DNA from 2 places in the Enterococcus sp. CR-Ec1 genome. Region 1 is predicted to be linked to the other one. Evidence: predicted binding sites of a transcription regulator. Region 1 holds the regulator's gene; the other holds the start of a gene.
The links. The regulator LexA, encoded in region 1, represses DNA repair genes until DNA is damaged. The targets are predictions, from matches to a motif close to CNAACANNTGTTNG.

Region 1 (11,152 bases):
AGCCAGTTTCCAAGCAGCACGGGTTTCGTTGCCGTCTGCTGGACGAATCACTTGGACATTTGGCATGCAACGGACGCTAGCTAATTGCTCGATTGGCTCGTGGGTCGGTCCATCTTCCCCAACCGCCACGGAGTCATGTGTCAAGACATAGATCACAGGTGCATGCTGGATCGCAGACAAGCGCACCGCTGGACGCAAGTAATCAACGAAGACGAAGAAGGTCCCGCCATAGATTCGGGTACCGCCATGCAATTGGATGCCGTTCATGGCTGCCGCCATCGCAAATTCTCGGACACCAAACCAAATGTTGCGGCCTTCGTATTGGCCAGGTTCAAAGTCTTTTTCTGCTGCCACCATCGTGTTGTTGGAGCCAGAAAGGTCAGCCGATCCACCCCAGAGACTAGGGACGGCTTTGGATAAGGCTTGGATCATCTCTTTGCTAGAAACCCGACTAGCTTGTGAGCTGCCAACTTCGTAGCTTGGTAATGTTGCATCCCAATCTGCTGGCAATTCACCCGCAAAGGCTTGTTTGAATTGCGCAGCAAGTTCTGGGTAGGCTGCTTCATAGGCACGGAAGGTTTCGTTCCAAGCGGCTTCAGCTTTTTGCCCTTCATCGATCATGGTTTCTTTGAAGCGCGCGGCAACTTCTTCAGGTACGGTAAATTCTGGGTATTCCCAACCATAAATCGCTTTAGCTGCAGAAATGCCTTCGGCACCGATCGGCGCACCATGAACGGCAGAGGTGCCTTGATTTGGCGCACCGTATCCGATCACAGTCTTGATTTCGATCAAGGTTGGTTTGTCGCTTTCAGCTTTTGCTTCGTCGATCGCTTTTGAGATTGCTTCTAAATCATTGCCGTCTTCAACGAGAATGTGTTGCCAGCCATACGCTTCAAAACGCGCACCGACATTTTCTGTAAAGGCTTTTGAAGTCGGACCATCTAGGGAAATGTCATTTGAATCGTACAAGACGATCAGTTTATCTAATTTCATGTGACCCGCCATGGATGCAGCTTCTTGCGAAACACCTTCCATCAAATCCCCATCGCCACATAAGGCATAGGTATAGTGATCGATGACTTGATACTTGTCGCGATTGTAGGTTGCAGCCAAGTGGGCTTCGGCCATTGCCATACCGACTGCCATGGCGATCCCTTGTCCTAAAGGTCCAGTGGTTGCTTCCACGCCGTCTGTGTGATCGACTTCTGGATGTCCTGGCGTGCGGCTATCCCATTGACGGAAGTTTTTTAGATCCTCAATGGTCACATCGTAACCAGACACATGCAACAAGCTGTACAATAACGCCGAACCGTGTCCAGCAGACAAAACAAAACGGTCACGATCCACCCAGTTGCGAGAAGTCGTTGGATTGACTTTCAAGTGTTTGGTCCACAAGGCATAGGCCATGGGTGCTGCCCCCATCGGTAATCCTGGATGTCCTGAATTGGCTTTTTGTACGGCTTCGATACTTAATGTACGAAGGGTGTTCACTCCTAATTGATCGATTTTATCAAACAATGGTAGTTCCTCCTAATTTAGGTTTTTTTTACCTTTATTACATCTTTTATTATACGTGATTCAGATGCTTATTTCAATAGCAATGAAAAGGAATTCACAATTATCTGCCGTGGAGACCTTTTTTCTTTTGAATCTCTTTTAATTTCTCTGGTGTCACATCAGCACCTTCAGGATCAACGATCTTCATTCCTTCGATATGGTGACGCATTCCTCCACGAAAGGCGGTTAAATACTCGTCACGTAGAACTTTTTGTTCGTTCGTTTCTGCCTCAGTCAAACCCTCTGTTTTTTTCTTGTTGGCAAGTTCATTGATTCGAGCTAATTTTTCTTGAGATAGCATATTCGTTCCTCCTTTTCCCTCTTGATTTTACTACAAACTAGCGAATAAAAACAATAGTGTAAAAAGCGAACATTTGTTTGAATATTCGATATACCTATGGTACACTAATGTTATCAAATGAAAGAAGGTGTCAGTTTTGGCAAAACGAACAGAAAATCGACAAATCGAAATTCTTAAGTTCATTCATACCCGTGTCACTGAAAAAGGCTATCCGCCGACTGTTCGCGAAATTGGCGAAGCCGTTCAGTTATCTTCTACCTCAACTGTTCATGGCCATTTGTCCCGACTTGAAAAAAAGGGGTTGATCTTGCGAGATCCTACAAAACCCAGAGCCATTGAATTAACTTCTTCCGGTCTTGAAAAAATCGATGTTCAGCCAGCATCCATTCCGATGCTTGGTGTCGTAACTGCGGGAGAACCGATTTTAGCAGTGGAAGATGCATCCGATTTCTTTCCAATTCCGCCAGATTTAGCAAATAGTACCGGTAGTTTGTTTATGTTGACGATCCGAGGAGAAAGTATGATCAATGCTGGCATCCTTGACGGCGATCAAGTGATCGTTCGCAAACAACAAAGTGCGCAAAATGGTGATATTGTGATCGCTATGACAGATGAAGATGAAGCTACTTGCAAACGATTCTATAAAGAAAAGAATTACATTCGTTTACAACCGGAAAATGATTACTTAGAACCAATCATTTTGCCTGACGTAACGATTTTAGGATTGGTTGTTGGGTTGTATCGACATCTGCTTTGATGCTCAACGAGCTGACTAGGAAATCTTCGTTTTTACGAAGATTTTTTTTCTTTCCTCTTTACAAACCGAACAAACATTCGTATAATAAGTATACAAACATAAGTTCGTATTATTTAAGGAGTGAATGAGATGAAAGCAGTTCGTCGATTTGGTTTTATGTTATGGGTTTTATTGATGGGTATTGTTATTGGCTATTTTGGCGTTCTAAGTGCTGTTCTGATTTTTTGTCCTCTAATGATGCTTTGGTTCATGCTATGGGATGAAAAGAAATTCCGCCAAGCAGAGCGCAAACGTAACCGCCATTATTATCACGATCATGATTTTTATCGTTACGAACCATGATCCTTCCCCTACATACGCCATAAGGCAGAAGAAACAAAAAAGGACTCCTGCGAGTCCTTTTTTGTTTCTTCTTTTTTAGTATTCCATTAACGTCTTGATTTCAACACCTTGGATTTTATCTCTTCCATGTAAATCCATTAGTTCGATCAAAAAGGCACAGCCCACAACGATACCGCCTAGTTTTTCTACGAGTTCAATCGTTGCTTTGATCGTTCCGCCAGTTGCTAGTAGATCGTCACAAATCAAGACACGTTGTCCTGGTTTGATAGCATCGGCATGCAACGTCAAAACATCCACGCCATACTCTTTTTCATACTCTGCTTCAATGGTTTCCCGTGGCAATTTGCCTTTTTTACGTACTGGGGCAAAGCCGACACCTAACTGGTACGCAACTGGGCAACCAACGATAAATCCGCGGGCTTCTGGTCCTACCACCATATCGATGCCTTTTTCTTGTGCATACTCAACGATCTGCTGTGTCGCATAACGATACGCTTCTCCATCAGCCATTAGCGGCGAGATGTCCCGAAAAATAATTCCCTCTTGGGGATAATCCGGAATACTAGCAATATACTCTTTTAAATCCATTTTTTTTCCTCCTAGACTGTCAACCACTGACGTAGGGTTGATAAATCACTCATTAATAAAAATTCTTCTGTTTTGATCATTTTTTGTCGTTGCTGATACAAATGACTCTCTGTCAGCGGACGAGAAACAGGATCAGCCGTTTTATTCAAAACACCATCTTGTATTGTAACAAATTCCAGCTCAGAAAACACCTGAATCATAAAAATAAGTAATTTTTCTGGAATTTTTAGATAGTTAGCGACCATCTTTAATTTGTAGCGAATATCCAAACGAGGCTGCTGCTTGATCAATTGAAAAAGCCGACCATATTGCTCTCTGGTTCCTACCCCGTCTAAATAGGCATCTTCCGTCGAGTAAAACACAAACGCAATTCTTGAAGCATGAAGCGCTTGAACGACCTCTTTGATCACAGCAATATCAGCAGGACAATCTAAAAACGCGATCTCTTGGAACGGACCAGCACAAAATGTATCTTTCACAGCAGCCACCGAGTCGAATAAGATCGTTTGTCCACAAAATCCTTGCAGCTCTCGAGGCAGTTTCTTATTGAAAACGACCCCTAATGTTTCATTTCCCAGAGAGACACCTTGCCGACTCCTTTTCGAACGATAATCAAACAACTGCAGCCCTTCCACTGCAAAGTCATCCAACATCAGCTGCGGTTTTTTGTTGCCATTCCATTCATTGATTGAAAGCTGACCGACGATCGATAGTCGATCATTTTCAAACTCTACTGAGTCTTTTCCAAAACCAAAGCCAATCACATCTAGCTGTAGATTGGACTCATCTGTCATCACTAACTTCAAGTGCTGGTTTTCGGTACCAATCTGGCGGGCATTTTGAGTCGATAAATTGGAAAACAGAAATTTCGGTAACGGATTGTCCGTTCCGAAAGGCGCTAAAACGTTTAAAGACTCAATAAAGTTGATCGATACTTCCGCCAATGGCAGTTCCTCATCGATCGCTAAGGGGATTCCCTGACTAAGATCAATTCCATTTTCTTCCACATAGCGATTCATCTGAGCTTGTAGCATGTCCAAATGATCAATCGGGATACTTAAGCCAACCGCCGCATGATGACCACCAAAACTGGTAAACATGTCTTTCATCGTAGCCAACATTTCAAATAGATTCAACGCAGCGACACTTCTACCTGACCCTTTTGCTAACCCATTTTCTTTTTTGGTCAAAACAATCACGGGCTGTCCGGTACTTTGCATGATACGTCCAGCTACGATTCCTAAAACCCCTTCGTGCCAGTTATCACCTACGACCAGATGAACATGATTGGCAGGGTCGATTTTTTCTTGCGCTTCTTTCATGATTTCTTCAACGAAAGTTTTTCGCTGCTGATTGATCGTATCTAATGTCTTGGCTAAGGTTACTGCTTCTTCTTCATCAAATGTGGTTAACAAACGAACAGCAGGATTAGGATCTTCCAACCGACCAATTGCATTGAGGCGGGGGCCAACAGCAAAACCAATATCGATTTCGTTGACTGTTCGTTTTTTCAATCCACTGACCGTCAACAACTCATTCAAACCAAGCCGATCAGTTTGTTGGATCATTTTCAGGCCATTGCTGACTAGTAGTCGATTCTCATCTGTCAAAGAAACCATATCAGCAATCGTCCCAATTGCAACAAGGTCCAGCAGTTCGACGGGCACTTCTTCTAATAGGGCACAAGCCACTTTAAATGCGACACCGACTCCCGCTAAATCACCAAACGGATAGTTTCCTTCAGGGTGACGGGGATGAACGATGGCAAAGGCTTCTGGGAGTTCTGCAGGAAGTTCATGGTGATCCGTCACGATCACATCGACCCCTTGCCCTTGAGCATAAGCAATTGCCTCATGTCCAGATACCCCATTATCAACGGTGATGATCAATTGAGTCCCTGCCGCAATTTTATCTTGATAGACAGTTATGTTGGGACCATACCCATCTGAAAAGCGATTGGGCAGATAATATTCAGCTTCAGTCCCTAGCAACTCCAGTGTTTCTTTTAATACGGTGGTGCTCGTAATCCCATCTGCGTCATAGTCGCCATAAATCAAGATCCGCTCACCATTTAAAATGGCTTCATGGATCCGTTCCACGGCCTTATCCATATCATGAAAGAGAAACGGATCATGAAGGTATTGCAGATCCGTTGATAAAAAAGCGTCTAGCGCTTCTGCTGTTCGAATATTTCTTTGCCATAGCAACGCGCCGATGCGCTCAGGAATCTTTCTTGCTTGGATCAATTCTTTAAATACAGGGGTAGCTTCGCTATCTTGCGGTCGCACCCAATGAAAATTTGCACGTTTCACCAAATCACTCCTAACTAGGTTATTATAGCAAAGTTTATGTAAAAAGGAAAAACAACGAAAGAAACAATTTATTTTTTCATATCACAAAAAAGAGCTTGCAGCGAACGATGCGCCGGCAAACTCTTTTCTTAATTGCTCTCATGTATTCTAGGCTTGCGATTCAAAAGACTTCATTTCTTCATCAATCGTTGGCGGCGTTGAGGCGCCTGCAGCACGTGACGAAAGTTGCGCTTCTTGATCGTCGAGTTGTTGCTGCCTAGCTGCTAACTCCGCCTGCTTGTTGGTATATTCTCGTTCCAAGGCTTCTCGTTCATCTTGCAGAACTTTCTCGTTATTCGTGCGATAATCCGAGAGCTCTTTTCTCAATTGTTTTAGTTCTTTTTTTTGACGGAACATTGCACTTGTGGAAACCAGCAACAAAATCAATGCGCCTAACAAAGCAGAACCAATAATGACTAAGATCAGTGGCGATTGAATCGTTGTGAAGCCAAAATTGATCGGAACAGTCATATTGTTTGCAACCGCAAATAAAACGATCACTAAAATCAGTAAAATACCAACGATAACACGCCATTGATTTTTCATGGGTTTCAACTCCTATTTTTTGTTGAACATCGTTCCTGCCATATAATCCCCGATTGCAGGAAACAGTGTATACAGTTTTGCTGCCGCCCCTAAAATATGTGGGCGATTGATTTCTCGTTTTGGATGAATCATGGCTTTGACGATCGTTTGTGCCAATTTGTTTGGTTCAAGGACAAGGCTGCCCACCGATGATAAGTAACTACCGCTAGGATCTGCTTGGTCAAAGAATGCCGTTTCGATCGGCCCTGGGTTGACCGTTGTTACGTTGATCCCCAGTGGTTTTAGTTCTAAACGTAAGGCGTTAGAAAAACCAAGTACAGCAAATTTCGTTGCAGAGTAAACTGCGGTCTTCGGCGTAGCGATCTTACCCGCAATTGAAGCAACGTTTATGATATGACCATGCTTTTGTTCAGCCATTTGAATCGCAACTTGCTGAGTCAAAACCATCATCCCAAGTACATTGACTTCAAACATATTACGGATGACCGCAGGATCCATCTCTGTAAACTCTTGAAAGATCCCATAGCCAGCATTATTGACAAAGACATCGATCTTTCCGACTTTCTCACTAATTTTTTCTAATAAGCGCTCCACGCTTTCAGGATTTGCTACGTCCAATTGAAACGCATACGCTTCTTTGCCGCTTAATTCCATACATTGCTCTTTGACTTTCCCAATCAAATTCGTCCTCCGGGCACAAGTCACGACGATCGCACCACGTTTTGCGGCTTCATAACAGATTTGTTCTCCAAGTCCGGCAGAACCTCCTGTTACAACGACAACTTTATTCTCCAAGTTCATCTGATTCTTCCTCTCCGGCAAAAGGGATCTCGACAACATCAAAATCTTTGACGATCAACGTATTCGGAAATACTTCTTTTGCTTCATTTACTAAATTTGTAATATCTTTGCCAACATAGCGCGCGCTGATATGGGTCAATAGCAAACGCTTGGCGTGAGCTTCTTGGGCAACTTCAGCAGCTTGTCGCGTCGTCGAATGAAAATAAGCGCGAGCCAACTTGGCTTCTTCTTTGTTGAAGGTACTTTCATGTACCAAAACATCCGCATCTTTCGCTAAAAGCACGGCGTTTTGACATTTACGGGTGTCACCTAATATTGTCACGATCCGTCCTTTTTTGGCTTGACCTAAAAAATCAGCCCCATTGATTTGACGACCATCATCGAGGGTAACTACTTCACCTTTTTTCAAACGTCCGAAGACAGGACCAGGTTTCAGCCCAAGTTCAAGCAATGCTTGCACTTGCAACTCCCCTTGATGGCTTGCTTCGACAATACGATAGCCAAAACTATCAATCCCGTGATCAAGGCGCAGACAAGATACTTCAAATTGCTGATCTTTAAAAAGAATCCCTTCTTCTTCAATCTCAAAAAAATGCAATGGATAGCTGACTTTCGTCTGAGAAATCCGCAAAACGGTTTGAATGTATGCTTTGATCCCCTTGGGTCCATAAATCTCTAGAGGTGTGTCTCCGCCTTGAAAGGAGCGGCTGCTGATCAATCCTGGCAATCCATAAATATGATCACCATGAAGATGGGTAATAAAGATTTTTTCAATCTTTCTCGGTCTAATCGTAGAATGCAAGATCTGCATTTGTGTCCCTTCGCCACAATCAAAAAGCCAAACGGCATTGCGTTCATCTAATAATCGTAACGCAGTGCTGGTCACATTTCGATGTTTCGCAGGCACTCCAGCACCTGTTCCTAAAAATTCTAATTCCATAAGCTTCTTTCCTTTCATCTCTTTCCAATTTTAGCGGAAAAGAAATCAAGTTGCAATTGAAGCTTGCGGTTTTTATTTCTCGGATTGGCTATCGGATTCATCGTTATGGGAATTTTTCCAATCCTCTTGAACACGTGCCTTGGTGGATTCTTCGACTTTTTTGGCCGTCTCGATCTCTGCCTCGACATCATCGTAGTCAAAACGAGTGATGTCACCGCCTAATTCATTCATGATCTGTTGGTTCAAAGGACGATTGTCCTCTTCATCGGCAATCAATAATAACCCCGTATCGCCTACACCAATTTGGTTTCCGACGTGTTCGAAGAGCATTTGCGCATTTTGGATCTCTTTTGCGTCACGAGTAGCACCGATCATACTACCGCCAAACCAGCCCAGCATGATTCCCAAAGGCCCACCTAACACACCAACGAGCATCCCGATCAAACCACCAGTTGATGTCTTATTGTTTCCAGTAAAATCAAGAAAATCCTCGACTTTAAATTGATGTACGCCTTCATTGGTATGGGTAAGAACCGCCATTTGCTCTCCTTTGATCTTTCGTTCCATATGCATCCGTTTCACTTCAGAAAAGGCTTGATACGCTTTGGCACTAGCATCAAAGTTCATTACAATGACTCGTTTTGACATAAAAATCGCTCCCTTTGGTTTATTTGTTTTTTTCTTTATTTTAACAGTAAATCATTTAAATGAAAAAAGAAACCAAAAAGACTGCCGATCATTGATTTCTTAGAGAAAATCAATGATCGGCAGTCAAAACCAATTCAACTATGAAGGATTTTTTTAAAAAAATGATGTTCTTTTAAACGCTTATTCGACAAACTCAAATTCAAAATTACCGATACGCACAATATCACCGTCTTTGGCACCTCTCGCACGCAATGCTTCATCGACACCCAATCCACGTAATTGACGAGCAAAACGCATTACAGTCTCATCGTGATCAAAGTTCGTCATTTGGAATAGTTTTTCGATTTTCTCACCGCTCAAGATCCAAGTTGCATCAGGATCGCGATCGATTGCAAACTCCGGTTCATCCGATTGGAAGCCGTAATGAACCACATCTTCTTCGATTTCTTCATCGTACAAGAGGAACTCAGGAGTGACTTCCAATAGATCCGCTGTCGCATTCAGCAAGGCATCGATTCCCTTACGAGTGACACCAGAGATTGGGAAAATCATTGGTTCATCCGCGAACTCATCCGTTTTTTCTTTTGCCAGCTGCTCTTTGAAAAGGGCTAGGTTTTCTTCAGCATCCGGCATATCCATCTTATTGGCAACGATGATCTGTGGGCGTTCTAGTAAGCGCAAGTTATGGGTCGACAATTCATTGTTGATGGATAAATAGTCTTCATATGGATCGCGCCCTTCCATGCCGCTCATATCGATCACATGTAAAATAACCCGCGTCCGTTCGATATGACGTAAAAACTGAGTCCCTAAACCAACACCTTGCGAAGCACCTTCGATCAAGCCAGGCAGATCGGCTACTGCAAAACTACGACCATCAGTGGTCGTTACCATGCCTAAATTTGGTACCAGTGTTGTAAAATGATACGCGCCGATTTTTGGACGAGCAGACGAAATCACAGAGAGTAATGTTGACTTCCCAACTGAAGGGAAACCAACTAAACCAACATCTGCTAAGACTTTTAGTTCGAGCTCGATCTTTCTTTCTTGACCGGGTTCTCCGTTCTCTGCTAATTCTGGGGCTGGATTTTTTGGAGAAGCAAACCGAATGTTCCCACGGCCGCCCCGCCCGCCTTTTGCGATTACTAATGTTTGACCTTGCTCAATCAAATCACCTAATAAGGCACCTGTTTCAGCATCACGAACGGTGGTGCCTTGGGGTACTTTGATGTAAGTATCATCTGAGCCACGGCCGTGCATTCCTTTACTCATACCATTTTCCCCGGGTTGCGCTTTAAAATGACGATTAAAGCGGAAATCCATTAATGTACGCAAACCTTCGTCTACGACTAAAATGACATCACCGCCACGTCCCCCGTCCCCACCTGCGGGTCCGCCGTCTGGGACATATTTCTCTCGGCGAAAAGCAACCATCCCGTCGCCGCCTTTTCCTGCTTTGACATCGATTGTCACTTGATCTAAAAACATGGACATTATTTGTCCTCCATTCTTTTTTTACTACCTTCTATACTTTTTGATTATCAGTTATCTCACTTTAAGTGGTTACTATTTCTCTAATAAGAAAGTCTATTTTATTGTAACGACCGAAACGCCTTTTGTCTATCTTTTCTCATGGGTTTCCGTAAGAAATCGCGAATTCTTAAGGGTTATTCTTTGACAGTCACAGGAAATCGTAGCAAACTTTTAAGTGTACCAGTACACAATCAAAGGAGGAAACAAGAAATGACAGTAAAAGTTGGAATCAATGGTTTTGGACGAATTGGACGTTTAGCTTTTCGTAGGATCAGAGAAGTTTCTGCCGATATTGAAGTTGTGGCAATCAATGATTTAACAAGCCCCGTAATGTTAGCACATCTATTGCAATTTGACTCGACCCACGGCACGTACCCTGGAACTGTTACTGCAACGGATAATGCTATCGTTGTCGATGGCAAAGAGACCCGAGTGTACGCTGAACCAGACGCAAGCAAAATCCCCTGGGCAAAAGAAAATGGCGTCGATATCGTATTAGAATGTACGGGTTTTTACACTTCCGCAGAAAAAGCCCAGGCCCATCTTGATGCAGGTGTCAAACGAGTCGTTATCTCCGCACCAGCTGGTAATATGAAAACGATCGTTTACAATGTCAACTCAGACACGTTAACACCGGATGATACTATCATATCCGCAGGTTCTTGTACGACCAACTGCTTAGCTCCAATGGCCTACTTTTTAAATGAGGAATTCGGGATCGAAGTTGGTACGATGACGACGGTTCATGCGTATACTTCTACTCAAATGCTATTGGATGGTCCTGTAAA
Region 2 (11,152 bases), 370 kb from region 1:
TTCTAAATCACGAATGAATTTAGAAAAGATTTACGAAGAAGGATTTCATGTTTGTTATGACTTATACGGTTCTCGCAGAGAACATGATGAACCTTGTGCATTTTGTCTAGAAGTGATCTATCGTGAAAGCGGCAAATAACTGACTGACAGTCTAATAGGTTCGTTAGAAAAAAGATCAGTTTCCACTGGTCTTTTTTTCGAAAGGAGCAGTACATGCAAAAGCAACAAAGTTATAAACAAGACACTGGAAAACTGTATCTTGTTCCGACACCGATCGGGAACTTGGAAGATATGACGGTCCGTTGTGTCAAAATTTTAAAAGAAGCGGACCTGATCGCAAGTGAAGATACTCGCAATACCCAGAAATTGTTGAATCATTTTGAGATCTCGACACCGCAAAAAAGCTTACATGAACACAATTATAAAGAGCGAGTTCCGCATTTGGTAGAACAGCTGCAGATGGGCAAGACCATTGCCCAATGCAGCGATGCTGGTATGCCCTCCATCAGTGATCCGGGGCATGAATTAGTCAAGGCCTGTCTAGCTGAAGGAATCGCGGTGATTGCGCTTCCGGGACCTACGGCAGGTTTGACAGCGTTGATTGCTTCAGGCTTATCGCCGCAACCAAATCTTTTTTATGGCTTTTTACCTCGTAAGAAAAAAGAACAAAAACAAGCCTTGAGTGAATTAGCGACCCAGAAAGCAACGATGATTTTTTATGAGTCACCCTATCGAATCGCAGCGACGATTGAAACAATGCTAGAGGTATTTGGTGAACGTCAGGCAGTCATTTGCCGAGAATTGACAAAAATCCATGAAGAATACTTGCGAGGGACCTTTTCTGAATTGATCGACTATTTAGAGCAGCAGCCAATCAAAGGAGAATGCTGTCTGTTGGTGGAAGGCTCTTCTGAAATACATGAAATTGTTTATGAAGGAAGTTACGCAGAACAAGTAGCTGCCTTGATGGAAGAGGCCGAAATGTCCTCAAAAGAAGCAATCAAAGAAGTGGCTAAACGTAATCAAGTAAAGAAACAGCTTGTCTATCAAGCGTATCACCAAATAGAAGAGTAATCATACCGAGACTTCTCTCGGTATTTTTTTGTACCACACGCTCACTTATGTGATATTACCTAACATATAAAGTCAGCTATTTTCAGAAAATTCATGTTTTTCTCAGAAAAATCTAGCTTATTCGAAAATATGGTGTTAGGATAGCTAACATATAGAAAGGGAGGCGTGTAAAATGGATACAGGGAATATTGCATTTATTTTAATTTGTAGCGGTATGGTTTTTCTAATGACTCCAGCATTGGCATTTTTTTATGGAGGATTGGAACGACGCAAAAACATCCTCAATACCATGATGATGGTGATTTGTACGATGGGCTTGGCGTCCGTCCTCTGGGTCGCTCTAGGGTATACATTATCCTTTAGCGGGACAGGATCATTTATTGGCAATTTAGACAAAGTCTTTTTCAATCATGTTTCGATGTCAGAAGGAGAGGGAATTCCAGAAGGGTTGTTTGCTGCCTTTCAAATGATGTTTGCTTTGATCACAACGGCGATTATCACTGGATCAGTCGTTGGAAGAATGCGGTTCTCTGCTATTTTTCTATTTATTGGCTTCTGGCTGGTTTTCGTGTATTTTCCAATGGCGCATATGGTGTGGGGCGGTGGCTTCTTAGATGCGATCGGCTCGATCGACTTTGCAGGAGGCAATGTCGTTCACATCAGTTCGGGAATCAGTGGGCTAGTCTTAGCGATCGTTGTCGGTAAGCGACGAGAATTTCATCAAACCGAATATCGTCCTCATAATATTCCCTTTGTTGTACTAGGTGCCGGTCTTTTATGGTTTGGCTGGTTTGGCTTTAATGCTGGCTCTGCGTTAGCAGCTGATGGTCTAGCGATCCACGCCCTAATGACCACGAATACAGCAGCAGCCAGTGCGATGCTTTCTTGGATGCTGATCGAAAAAATCGTCGTGGGAAAACCGACAATCGTCGGTGCTTGTACAGGTGCAGTGGTGGGCTTAGTTGCCATCACACCAGGGGCGGGGTTTGTCTCCCTTTGGTCTTCCTTTATCATTGGCGCTTTAGTCAGTCCGTTTTGTTACTTCTTTATTTCCGTCATCAAACATCGATTAGGGTTAGATGATGCATTGGATGCCTTTGGTTGTCACGGGGTAGGCGGAATCTTCGGTGGTTTGATGACCGGGATCTTTGCCGATCCCGCTGTTGGTGGACATTCAGGATTGCTTTATGGCGGTGTTGATCTTTTTATCGCACAAGCCGAAAGTATCGTATTTACGATTTTGTTCGCTGGTATCCTATCCTTTGTCATAATTACCTTGATCAAATGGGTGATGCCGATTCGCGTATCTCAGCAAGAAGAAGCGGTGGGGATGGATCGGATCGAACATGATGAAACGGCCTATCCTACCTTTATGGGGTTAGATTCTTAAGAGTGGAGGAGCAGTCATGAAAAAAGTTGAAGCGATTATTCGCCAAGAAAAATTAGAGGAGCTAAAAGCCGCTTTGGATCAATCGGATCTGATCAGTGGGATGACGGTCAGTCAAGTTCTCGGGTGTGGCAATCAAAAAGGGTTAAAAGAGTTTATTCGTGGCCAAGAAGTGATCACGACTCTCTTACCGAAAGTAAATGTCCGCTTTGTTTTGGCAGATGAAAAAGTCGATGCCGTGATTGAGCTGATTGTATCGATCTGTCGGACAGATGAAGTCGGTGATGGCAAAATATTCGTCTACCCTTTGGAAGAAGCGATTCGGATTCGCACCAATGAACGAGGAGAAGCTGCCTTATAGCAGAACTTCTTGGGTCATGAACCGTGCAGCAAAAGTAGCGAACGTATAGGGAAGGGCCAATGAAAATTGGTCCTTTTTGCGTCTTTGTCTTGATTCCTTGCTTGATAGGGAACTTCTGTTCGTTTATAATAAGAAGCGAGGTGAGCAACGATGTCGGAACTGCAATTTCCCTTAAAAAATGATACGAGCCGCAAAATTATTCATATTGATATGGATGCTTTTTTTGCTTCGGTGGAAGAACGGGATGATCCTGAGCTGGCCAAGCATCCCCTTGTCATTGCCCGTCACCCAAGTGATACCGGCGGCCGAGGAGTGGTCACGACAGCGAATTATCTGGCGCGACAATATGGCATCCATTCGGCAATGAGCGCACAAAAAGCCTACGAGCTTTGTCCGCAAGCGATTTTTAAACCGGGGAATCATCAAAAGTATCGTGAAGTGTCCCAGCAAGTCAGAGAAATTTTTCACCGATACACCGACATCATCGAACCAGTTTCAATTGATGAAGCGTATCTGGACGTCACAGTGAACAAAATCAACTGTCCTTCAGCAATTAAGATCGCTCGTCTGATTCAGCGAGACATCTGGCATGAGACCCATTTGACTTGTTCGGCAGGCGTCAGTTACAACAAATTTTTGGCAAAATTGTCCTCGGATTATCATAAACCACGAGGGTTAACAGTGGTGATGCCGGATGAGGCAGTGGCCTTTTTACAACAACTACCCATCGATAAATTTCATGGGATCGGGAAGAAAACTGTCCCCAGGATGCATGAGTTAGGCATTTTTACAGGAGCAGATCTATACACTTGGAGTGAGATGGCGTTGATCCGCGAATTTGGCAAAATGGGGTATTCTTTGTATCGTAAAGTTAGAGGAATCCATGATTCACCAGTCAGTGTGACCAGAGAACGAAAATCAGTCGGTAAGGAGCATACATACGGCAATCCATTAACGAGTGAAGAACAAGTCTTAAGTCAATTACGCGCCATCGCAGAAGAAGTTGAGAGATCACTAAAGCGCACACAGAAACATGGCAAAACAGTCGTGTTGAAAGTCCGTTACAGTGATTACTCTACGATCACTAAACGAGTGACTTTGCCGATTTACGTTCATAAAAAAGAACAGTTATTTTCGGAAGCCAGTCTCATTTGGGAAGAGATTTTAGGTCTTGAAAAAGGCATTCGTCTTTTGGGAATCACCGTCACAAATCTCGATCCTCTGACCTATGAAAATATCGTACTGCCTTTATGGCAAACATCTGACGATCAGTAGACCTAAAAAGGAGGACCAATATGACGATCTATCAAGTATATGAAACGATGATTGCTTTGGCTGATGAAGAACGAAGGGAAAAAATGGCCGCCTATATGCGGCATCAGTTTGAGTTTTTAGGCATCCCTACACCGTTGCGCCGTCAGCAGGAAAAAGCAGCCTTTAAAGTAGCAAAACAAATGAAACGAATCGATTGGGAATTTATCGATCAATGTTGGCAAAGCAGCTATCGGGAACACCAGTACCTTGCGATTGATTATTTAGTGGCGCTGGAGCCCTTTTTATCAGCCGTTGATCTAGCAAAAATTGAACAGTTAGTCATAACGAAATCTTGGTGGGATAGCGTGGACGCACTAAGTGAGGTCGTCAGAAAGCTTGTTCGCCGACTGCCAGCGTTAAAGGTTGAGATGCTTCGTTGGAGTCTTGAGGATAATCTTTGGCTACGGCGAGTGGCGATTCTTCACCAATTGTTGCAAAAAGAACAGATGGATCGACCATTACTTGAAGAGATCCTTGTCAACAATTTGGGGAGTTCTGAATTCTTTATCAACAAAGCCATTGGCTGGAGCTTGCGAGACTATGCCAAGACGAATCCTCAGTGGGTCCAAGATTTTCTTCTACGCCATCAAAAAAGTCTGGCGCCTTTGACGGTTCGTGAAGCAAGTAAGTACCTTTAAAAAGCTTGGTCACTGATTTTTATATAACAAAAAAAACACCGTGCATCATCTTTGAAGGAAGATGTGGTGACCCCAAAAGTTCGATTTTTTGGTCTAACTTTTGGGGTCATCTCAAGATGCACGGTGTTTTGAGTCGTTAAATTTGTTTTTTGATTTGTTCGTAGCTTGCTTCAGCATCTTTGCACTTTGCCCAGATAACCGCTTTTCCTTGTTCTCGAGATGCAGCAAGATCAATGATTCGTTGATTGCTGCTACCACGAAACTGCAAGTTTAGGTTTCGCTTGCTGAGTTCAAAACGGCCGTCCACCAAAATATCAATTTTGGATAAAAGTTCTAGTTTGTCAGGGGTTTCCAAGAGCAGTTCTTCGTAAGTGTAGCCTGACCAGCTCCAAATGTCCTTGCTATGACCAAATTCGGCGCGAACGCGATCAACAACTTTCAGACAGACCGTCGTGTTCAAGAAAGGTTCGCCGCCTAGGAGGGTCAGTCCTTGAACATAGTCATGTCGCAGATCCTCAATGATTCGATCCTCTAGCTCTTGGGTAAAAGGTGTGCCGTAGCGAAAGTTTTGGACGGCTTTGTTGAAACAGCCTTCACAAGCAAACAGGCAGCCGCTCACATATAAACTATTTCGGATGCCTTCACCGTCCACAAAGTTGAAGGCTTTGTAATCAGCAATATAATTTTGACTGTACTCGTTTGCTTTCCATTCTTGGGGCTTAGGATTTCTCATACGAAAACTTCTTTCTATTGTGAATTACAGGGGTTGTTCGATAAAAGGAGTGTAGAAGAAATCTAACACTCCTTTTATGATTATTCTTGCAAATGTTTGACCCGAGCAGAGATTTCTTTGTGACGACCGTTGACCATCGGGCGAGCTTGAGGATTTCCAAGATACCCGCAGGTTCTTTTGACAACATCACAACTTTTTGGATCGTGATTGCCACATTGTGGACATTCAAAGCCTCGTTCGGTTGGATTAAAGTCTCCTTCATATCCGCACTCGTAACAGTGATCGATAGGGGTATTTGTTCCAAGATAAGCGACCCGATCATATGCGTAATCCCAAACTGCTTCTAACGCTTTTGGATTTTGCTGCAAGACTGGATATTCACAGTAATGAATAAAGCCACCAGAACAGTATTTTGGATAGTCCTTTTCAAAATCAAGTTTCTCAAATGGTGTCGGATTTTTCCGCACATCATAGTGGAAGCTATTGGTATAATATTCTTTGTCGGTAATATTTTCAACTTCACCGAATTTTTCGGTATCTAAGCGACAGAAACGATCGGTCAAGCTTTCACTAGGGGTCGAGTACACACTGAAATGATAGCCGTATTCATCGCCCCAGGCATCGGCATGAGCTTTCAATTCTTTCACGATCGCCATCGTAAAGGCCTTTGCTTCTGGGTCTTGTTCCCAAGTTCCACCGTAAAAAGCCGAAGCAGCTTCGTATAAACCAATGTAACCAAGCGAAACAGTGGCACGTTTGTTTTTGAATAATTCGTTGACATTGTCTTTGCGATCCAAACGTTCACCGAAAGCCCCATACATATAAAGGATCGGCGCATTGGCGGGACTCGCTTCTTTACAGCGTTCCACTCGATAGACAAGGGCATCTTTAACGATTTGCAGACGGTCCTCCAGCAGTGACCAGAATTTTTCTTGATCGCCATTTGCTTCTAAGGCGATCCGTGGAATATTCAATGTCACGACACCTAGATTCATCCGACCGACATTGATTTCTTCACCACGTTCGTTTTTCCAGCCTTGCAAGAAAGAACGACAGCCCATCGGCACTTTAAAGCTGCCAGTCAATTCAACCAATTTATCATAATTCAAAATATCCGGATACATCCGTTTAGTGGCACATTCTAAAGCCAGTTCTTTAATATCATAGTTCGGATCGGTAGGTGCCAAGTTGACCCCACGGCGAATACTAAAAATCAATTTCGGGAAAATAGCAGTACGCTTTTCACTGCCTAACCCGTTGATGCGAATTTGGAGAATCGCTCGTTGAATTTCCCGTTCGAACCAGTTGGTTCCTAAACCAAAGCCAAGGGAAGTAAACGGCGTTTGTCCGTTAGAGGTGAATAACGTATTGATTTCGTATTCTAGACTTTGCATTGCATCGTAGATATCTTTGCGGGTTTTGCTCTTCGCGTAAGCTTCCCGACGTTCGGGTGTCTCAATCCATTCTTCGGCATCTTTTAAATGTTTTTGGTAATTCAACTCAGCAAAAGGAGCCAATAATTCATCTGTTCGATCAGCAGAACAGCCACCATATTGACTCGATGCTACATTTGCAATGATTTGTGAGATTTGAGCGGTGGCCGTTTGGATCGATTTTGGCGATTCCACTTCGGCGTTCCCAATTTTAAATCCATTATTTAGCATGCCTTTAAAATCGATTAGGCAGCAGTTAGTCATTGGGGTATATGGATGATAATCCAAGTCATGGTAATGAATGTCGCCTTTTTGGTGGGCATTTGCCACGTGAGGAGGCAGCATTTTCAAACCAATCGATTTTCCTACGATCCCAGCGGTCAAATCACGTTGTGTGTTGAACACGTTACTATCCTTATTGGCATTTTCATTGACGACCGATTGATCTTTATTCATCAATTTATTGATCGTAAAGTTGATGTCTGTTGCTTTGCTGCGTTCGAAATCACGATGGGTCCGGTAGTTGATATATTCTTCAGCCAAGGCATACTCGTTTTTTGCTAACAAGATATGCTCGACGATATTTTGGATCTCATAGATTTTTACATTTGTACGAAAACGTTCCGCGATCTCGTGATCGACACTGTCAACGATCTCGGTGATTTTTTCGTGGTCGATGGGAGAAAGCTCACCGTTGATTTTTCTCAGGGCTTTCACTAACGCATCATAAATTTTTTGATCATCAAAATCGACAAGCCGTCCATCACGTTTTACGATTTTTAACTGACGCAAAGCGGACTGTCTTTCCAACCCTTGCTCAGGATTTCTCTTAATGTTCATCATTTCTACCACTCCTTATCTTCCACAATATAATAAAACAAATTGTAGAAATGAGCAACTATATATAGTAGTCGAAAAGGGTTTGTGTTTTGGATATACACAATATATGGTGTATATTCATTGAGGTGTTTTCGAGAAAACTTGATAAGATTAAGGATTTGGTTGTTCCATGTTTCACATAATGAATAAAAACTTTTTTAAATATATTTTTTCTCTGTTTTGAAGCAGAAGTATTCAATGATAAAGTATGCTACCATAAGGAGAGAATTTTTTTAAAGGAGGGTTCTGTGTGAAAAATATGATCGATGTGAAGCATCTGACAAAAAGTTACGGCACCCGTTTCAATCAAACCAAAGTATTAGATAACCTTTCTTTTGCAGTGGATCAAGGAGAATTTGTTGGGGTCATGGGGCCAAGCGGTGCTGGGAAAACGACCTTGATGAATCTTTTGTCTTCAATCATGCGACCTAGCTTAGGCTCGATCTATATCGATGGCAAAGACATTACCCGAATGTCGGAAAAAGCCCTCAGCGATTTTCGCCGTCAGCAGATTGGCTTCATCTTTCAAGATTTTAATCTTTTAGAGACATTGACAGCCAGAGACAATATTTTGCTGCCTTTAGCGATTGATCGTTTGCCCGTGAAGGAAACCCAAGTACGTATCGAGGAGACGGCCAATTTGTTAGGGATCGAACACTTGTTGGATCGCTACCCAGAAGAATTGTCTGTAGGGCAAAAACAAAGGGTCGCTGCTGCTCGGGCGATCATCAGTCGTCCGGCGGTCCTTTTTGCTGATGAACCCACGGGAGCCCTTGATTCAAAAGCGGCAACAGAATTGTTACGGTATTTAGCGCAGATCAATCAACAAGAAAAAACGACGATCTTGATGGTCACCCACGATCCTTTTACCGCCAGCTACTGCAATCGGATTCTGTTCATTCGCGATGGTGTCTTCTTTGCGGAAGTTGTCAAAAAAGGCAGCCGTCAGGAATTTTTCGAAAAAATCATCGATATGCAGGCTACGATTGGAGGCGGTCCGCGCCATGTTGTTTAAAATCGGCTGGCGGAGTTTTTTGCGGCAGTTTCGCAATTATATGGTGTATTTTATTTGTATGATGACCGCCGTGATGATTTTTTATTCCTTTAACGCCTTGATGAATGATCGTCTGCTGAATCAACGGGTCCAGCAAGACATCCGCATTGAAGGGGTTTTAGGATTCGGCAGCAGTGTGGTTGCCTTTGTCGTCTTGTTTTTTATGCTGAGTGCCAATCATTTTTTTCTTAGTCAGCGACAAAAAGAAATCAGTGTTTACCAGCTTTTGGGGTTGCGGCAAGGTCGTCTTGCTTGGCTGTTGCTACGGGAAACGTTTTTACTAAATTTTTTCTCTCTAGTGACCGGTATCTTTATGGGAATTATTTTTTCAAAATTCTTCTCAATGATTTTGATTCGGGCAATGGGCCTAAATTTGACCAGTCATTTCTTTAATTCACCGCAATCGATTTTTTCGACGGTCTTTGTCTTTATCGCCGCAATGATTATATTGAGTATTCAAGTGATCCTTTTTGTTTGGCGTACCCCAATGAGTGAATTGATCAAGACCGAATACCGCTTACCGATCAAAAAAATGAAAATGACTCCGTTTCGTACATTGATGGGGGTCCTAGGTCTGATTTTACTTGGGGTAGGGTATTATCTGTCATTGACCCTAAGGGAAACATGGACCAACTATATCACGTATACGCAAGATTTTTCAGCGATTCTATGGATCCCTTTACTGATTCTATTTTGCTGTATAACGGCAACCTATCTCTTTTTTGATTGTTCCTTGCCAGCACTGTTGTATTTTTTGAGTAAACCAAAAAAACGCCTTATCAAAGGGGCGAAGTTGATTGCTTACAATAACGTGCGTGCTTACTTGCAAAGGACGTGGAAAAGCTACGCCCTTTTGACGATTATCACTGCAATCGCGATTTCATTGATAGGGGGAACAATGGGGGTCATCTCTTTGAATTACCAAGCAACGAACCGTATCTATCCAACTTCCTTTCAGGTGTCAGGAGAGCAGGCAGGGGCCTTGCGTACCCTTTTAGAAAAGTCGGATGTGCCAATTACAGCGGAACAAGCAATTCCCTACAAAATGACCAATATGACGGTGCAGACACGCTACCTAGGAGAATTGCAAGATGAAAGTGTCGAAAATATGATGGTGAATCTGGTGGCACTTTCGGATTATCAGCGTCTGCGAAAACTGGTTCCGGGTGCTCCTGAGATTCGACTGAGTACTGATAAGCAAGCTGTACTTTTTGACAGTCAATACGACGTAACTCGTTCATTTATCACATATCGCGATGAAGTCAAAGTCGGCAGTCAGCATAATTTTAAACTCATTCAAGCCGAACAAGATTATTTTGGTGATAGTGCTTTACGCTATTCTTTACCCAATGTCCTTGTCATTCAAGATGAGGCGTACCAACAAATCAAAGGATTCACCTATACCATTGCTTATTTACAGACCGAAAAGGTGCAAACAGACGCGCTGACACAGTTGTTGGATGAAGAGCTGCCAATCGAGTGGGCGCATCCATTGACCTATGAATTTAGCGACGACCAAAAAAACGTACGCTTTTATCCAGAGACCGCTCGGGATTCAAGTAGTGATAGTGGTCAGACGACCGCATATCGGCTAACGTTAGCCAATCGCTTTACAACAATGCGCGGGGTGCGACGACAAGCAGGAATCATTTTGTTCGTATCGCTATTTGTTGGGGTGATCGTTTTGATCACCACGTCTAGTAGTTTGATCGTTCGGCAATTTTCTAACACGGAGCGGGAAAAGTACAATTACCGACTATTGACAAAATTAGGCTACACCCGTAATGAAGTGCGCAAGTTGGTGTACTGGCAAAACATTTGGATTTTTATGCCTGGCACCTTATTGGCGATTTTGCATGCGGTATTTGCCATCAATACTTTCACACAGATCATCGATAGTCCCGGGTATTGGGTTGCTCATTTGTTTGCAGCAGTGGCAGCAGTCGTCTATCTGTTTGCCTATTTGATTACCGTCAAGCTGTGTCTGCGGATTATTGAAACTTGATCTATTTATACGATAAAACGATTCTAGGAAACTAGGAGCGTTTTTTTCATTTAACCAATCTTTTTGTATTTCCCTCTGGTACCAGATTAAGAGAATGGTATAATCATAATCAACGAGACAAAGGAGGAAGCGAAATGGAGAAAAAAGAAGAACAGCTTTTAATAGACCTAACGACTGCACGTGGGGTTCCTGGGAATGAGGAGGAAGTGCGTGAAGTCTTTAAAGAATATGCCAAAGACTTTGCTGAAGATATCTTTTTTGATGGTTTAGGAAG

Region 2: the regulator LexA is predicted to act here: its motif matches at 2,931-2,944, upstream of dinB (DNA polymerase IV).

What each region holds. Positions count from the first base shown of each region.
Region 1 covers NZ_CP025223.1:1,795,079-1,806,230, reverse strand. Annotated here, with positions in the region: gene tkt (transketolase) at 1-1,518, opposite strand, end outside; gene CXM95_RS08665 (DUF896 family protein) at 1,619-1,858, opposite strand; gene lexA (transcriptional repressor LexA) at 1,995-2,615, shown strand; gene CXM95_RS08655 (hypothetical protein) at 2,745-2,957, shown strand; gene CXM95_RS08650 (adenine phosphoribosyltransferase) at 3,033-3,545, opposite strand; gene recJ (single-stranded-DNA-specific exonuclease RecJ) at 3,557-5,857, opposite strand; gene CXM95_RS08640 (lipopolysaccharide assembly protein LapA domain-containing protein) at 6,005-6,442, opposite strand; gene CXM95_RS08635 (SDR family NAD(P)-dependent oxidoreductase) at 6,455-7,243, opposite strand; gene rnz (ribonuclease Z) at 7,227-8,183, opposite strand; gene CXM95_RS08625 (DUF456 domain-containing protein) at 8,256-8,831, opposite strand; gene obgE (GTPase ObgE) at 9,012-10,325, opposite strand; gene gap (type I glyceraldehyde-3-phosphate dehydrogenase) at 10,575-11,152, shown strand, end outside.
Region 2 covers NZ_CP025223.1:1,420,310-1,431,461, forward strand. Annotated here, with positions in the region: gene CXM95_RS06820 (DNA replication initiation control protein YabA) at 1-139, shown strand, start outside; gene rsmI (16S rRNA (cytidine(1402)-2'-O)-methyltransferase) at 214-1,074, shown strand; gene CXM95_RS06830 (ammonium transporter) at 1,247-2,464, shown strand; gene CXM95_RS06835 (P-II family nitrogen regulator) at 2,481-2,822, shown strand; gene dinB (DNA polymerase IV) at 2,973-4,097, shown strand; gene CXM95_RS06845 (DNA alkylation repair protein) at 4,118-4,774, shown strand; gene nrdG (anaerobic ribonucleoside-triphosphate reductase activating protein) at 4,911-5,507, opposite strand; gene nrdD (anaerobic ribonucleoside-triphosphate reductase) at 5,588-7,783, opposite strand; gene CXM95_RS06865 (ABC transporter ATP-binding protein) at 8,070-8,834, shown strand; gene CXM95_RS06870 (FtsX-like permease family protein) at 8,824-10,878, shown strand; gene CXM95_RS06875 (M42 family metallopeptidase) at 11,013-11,152, shown strand, end outside.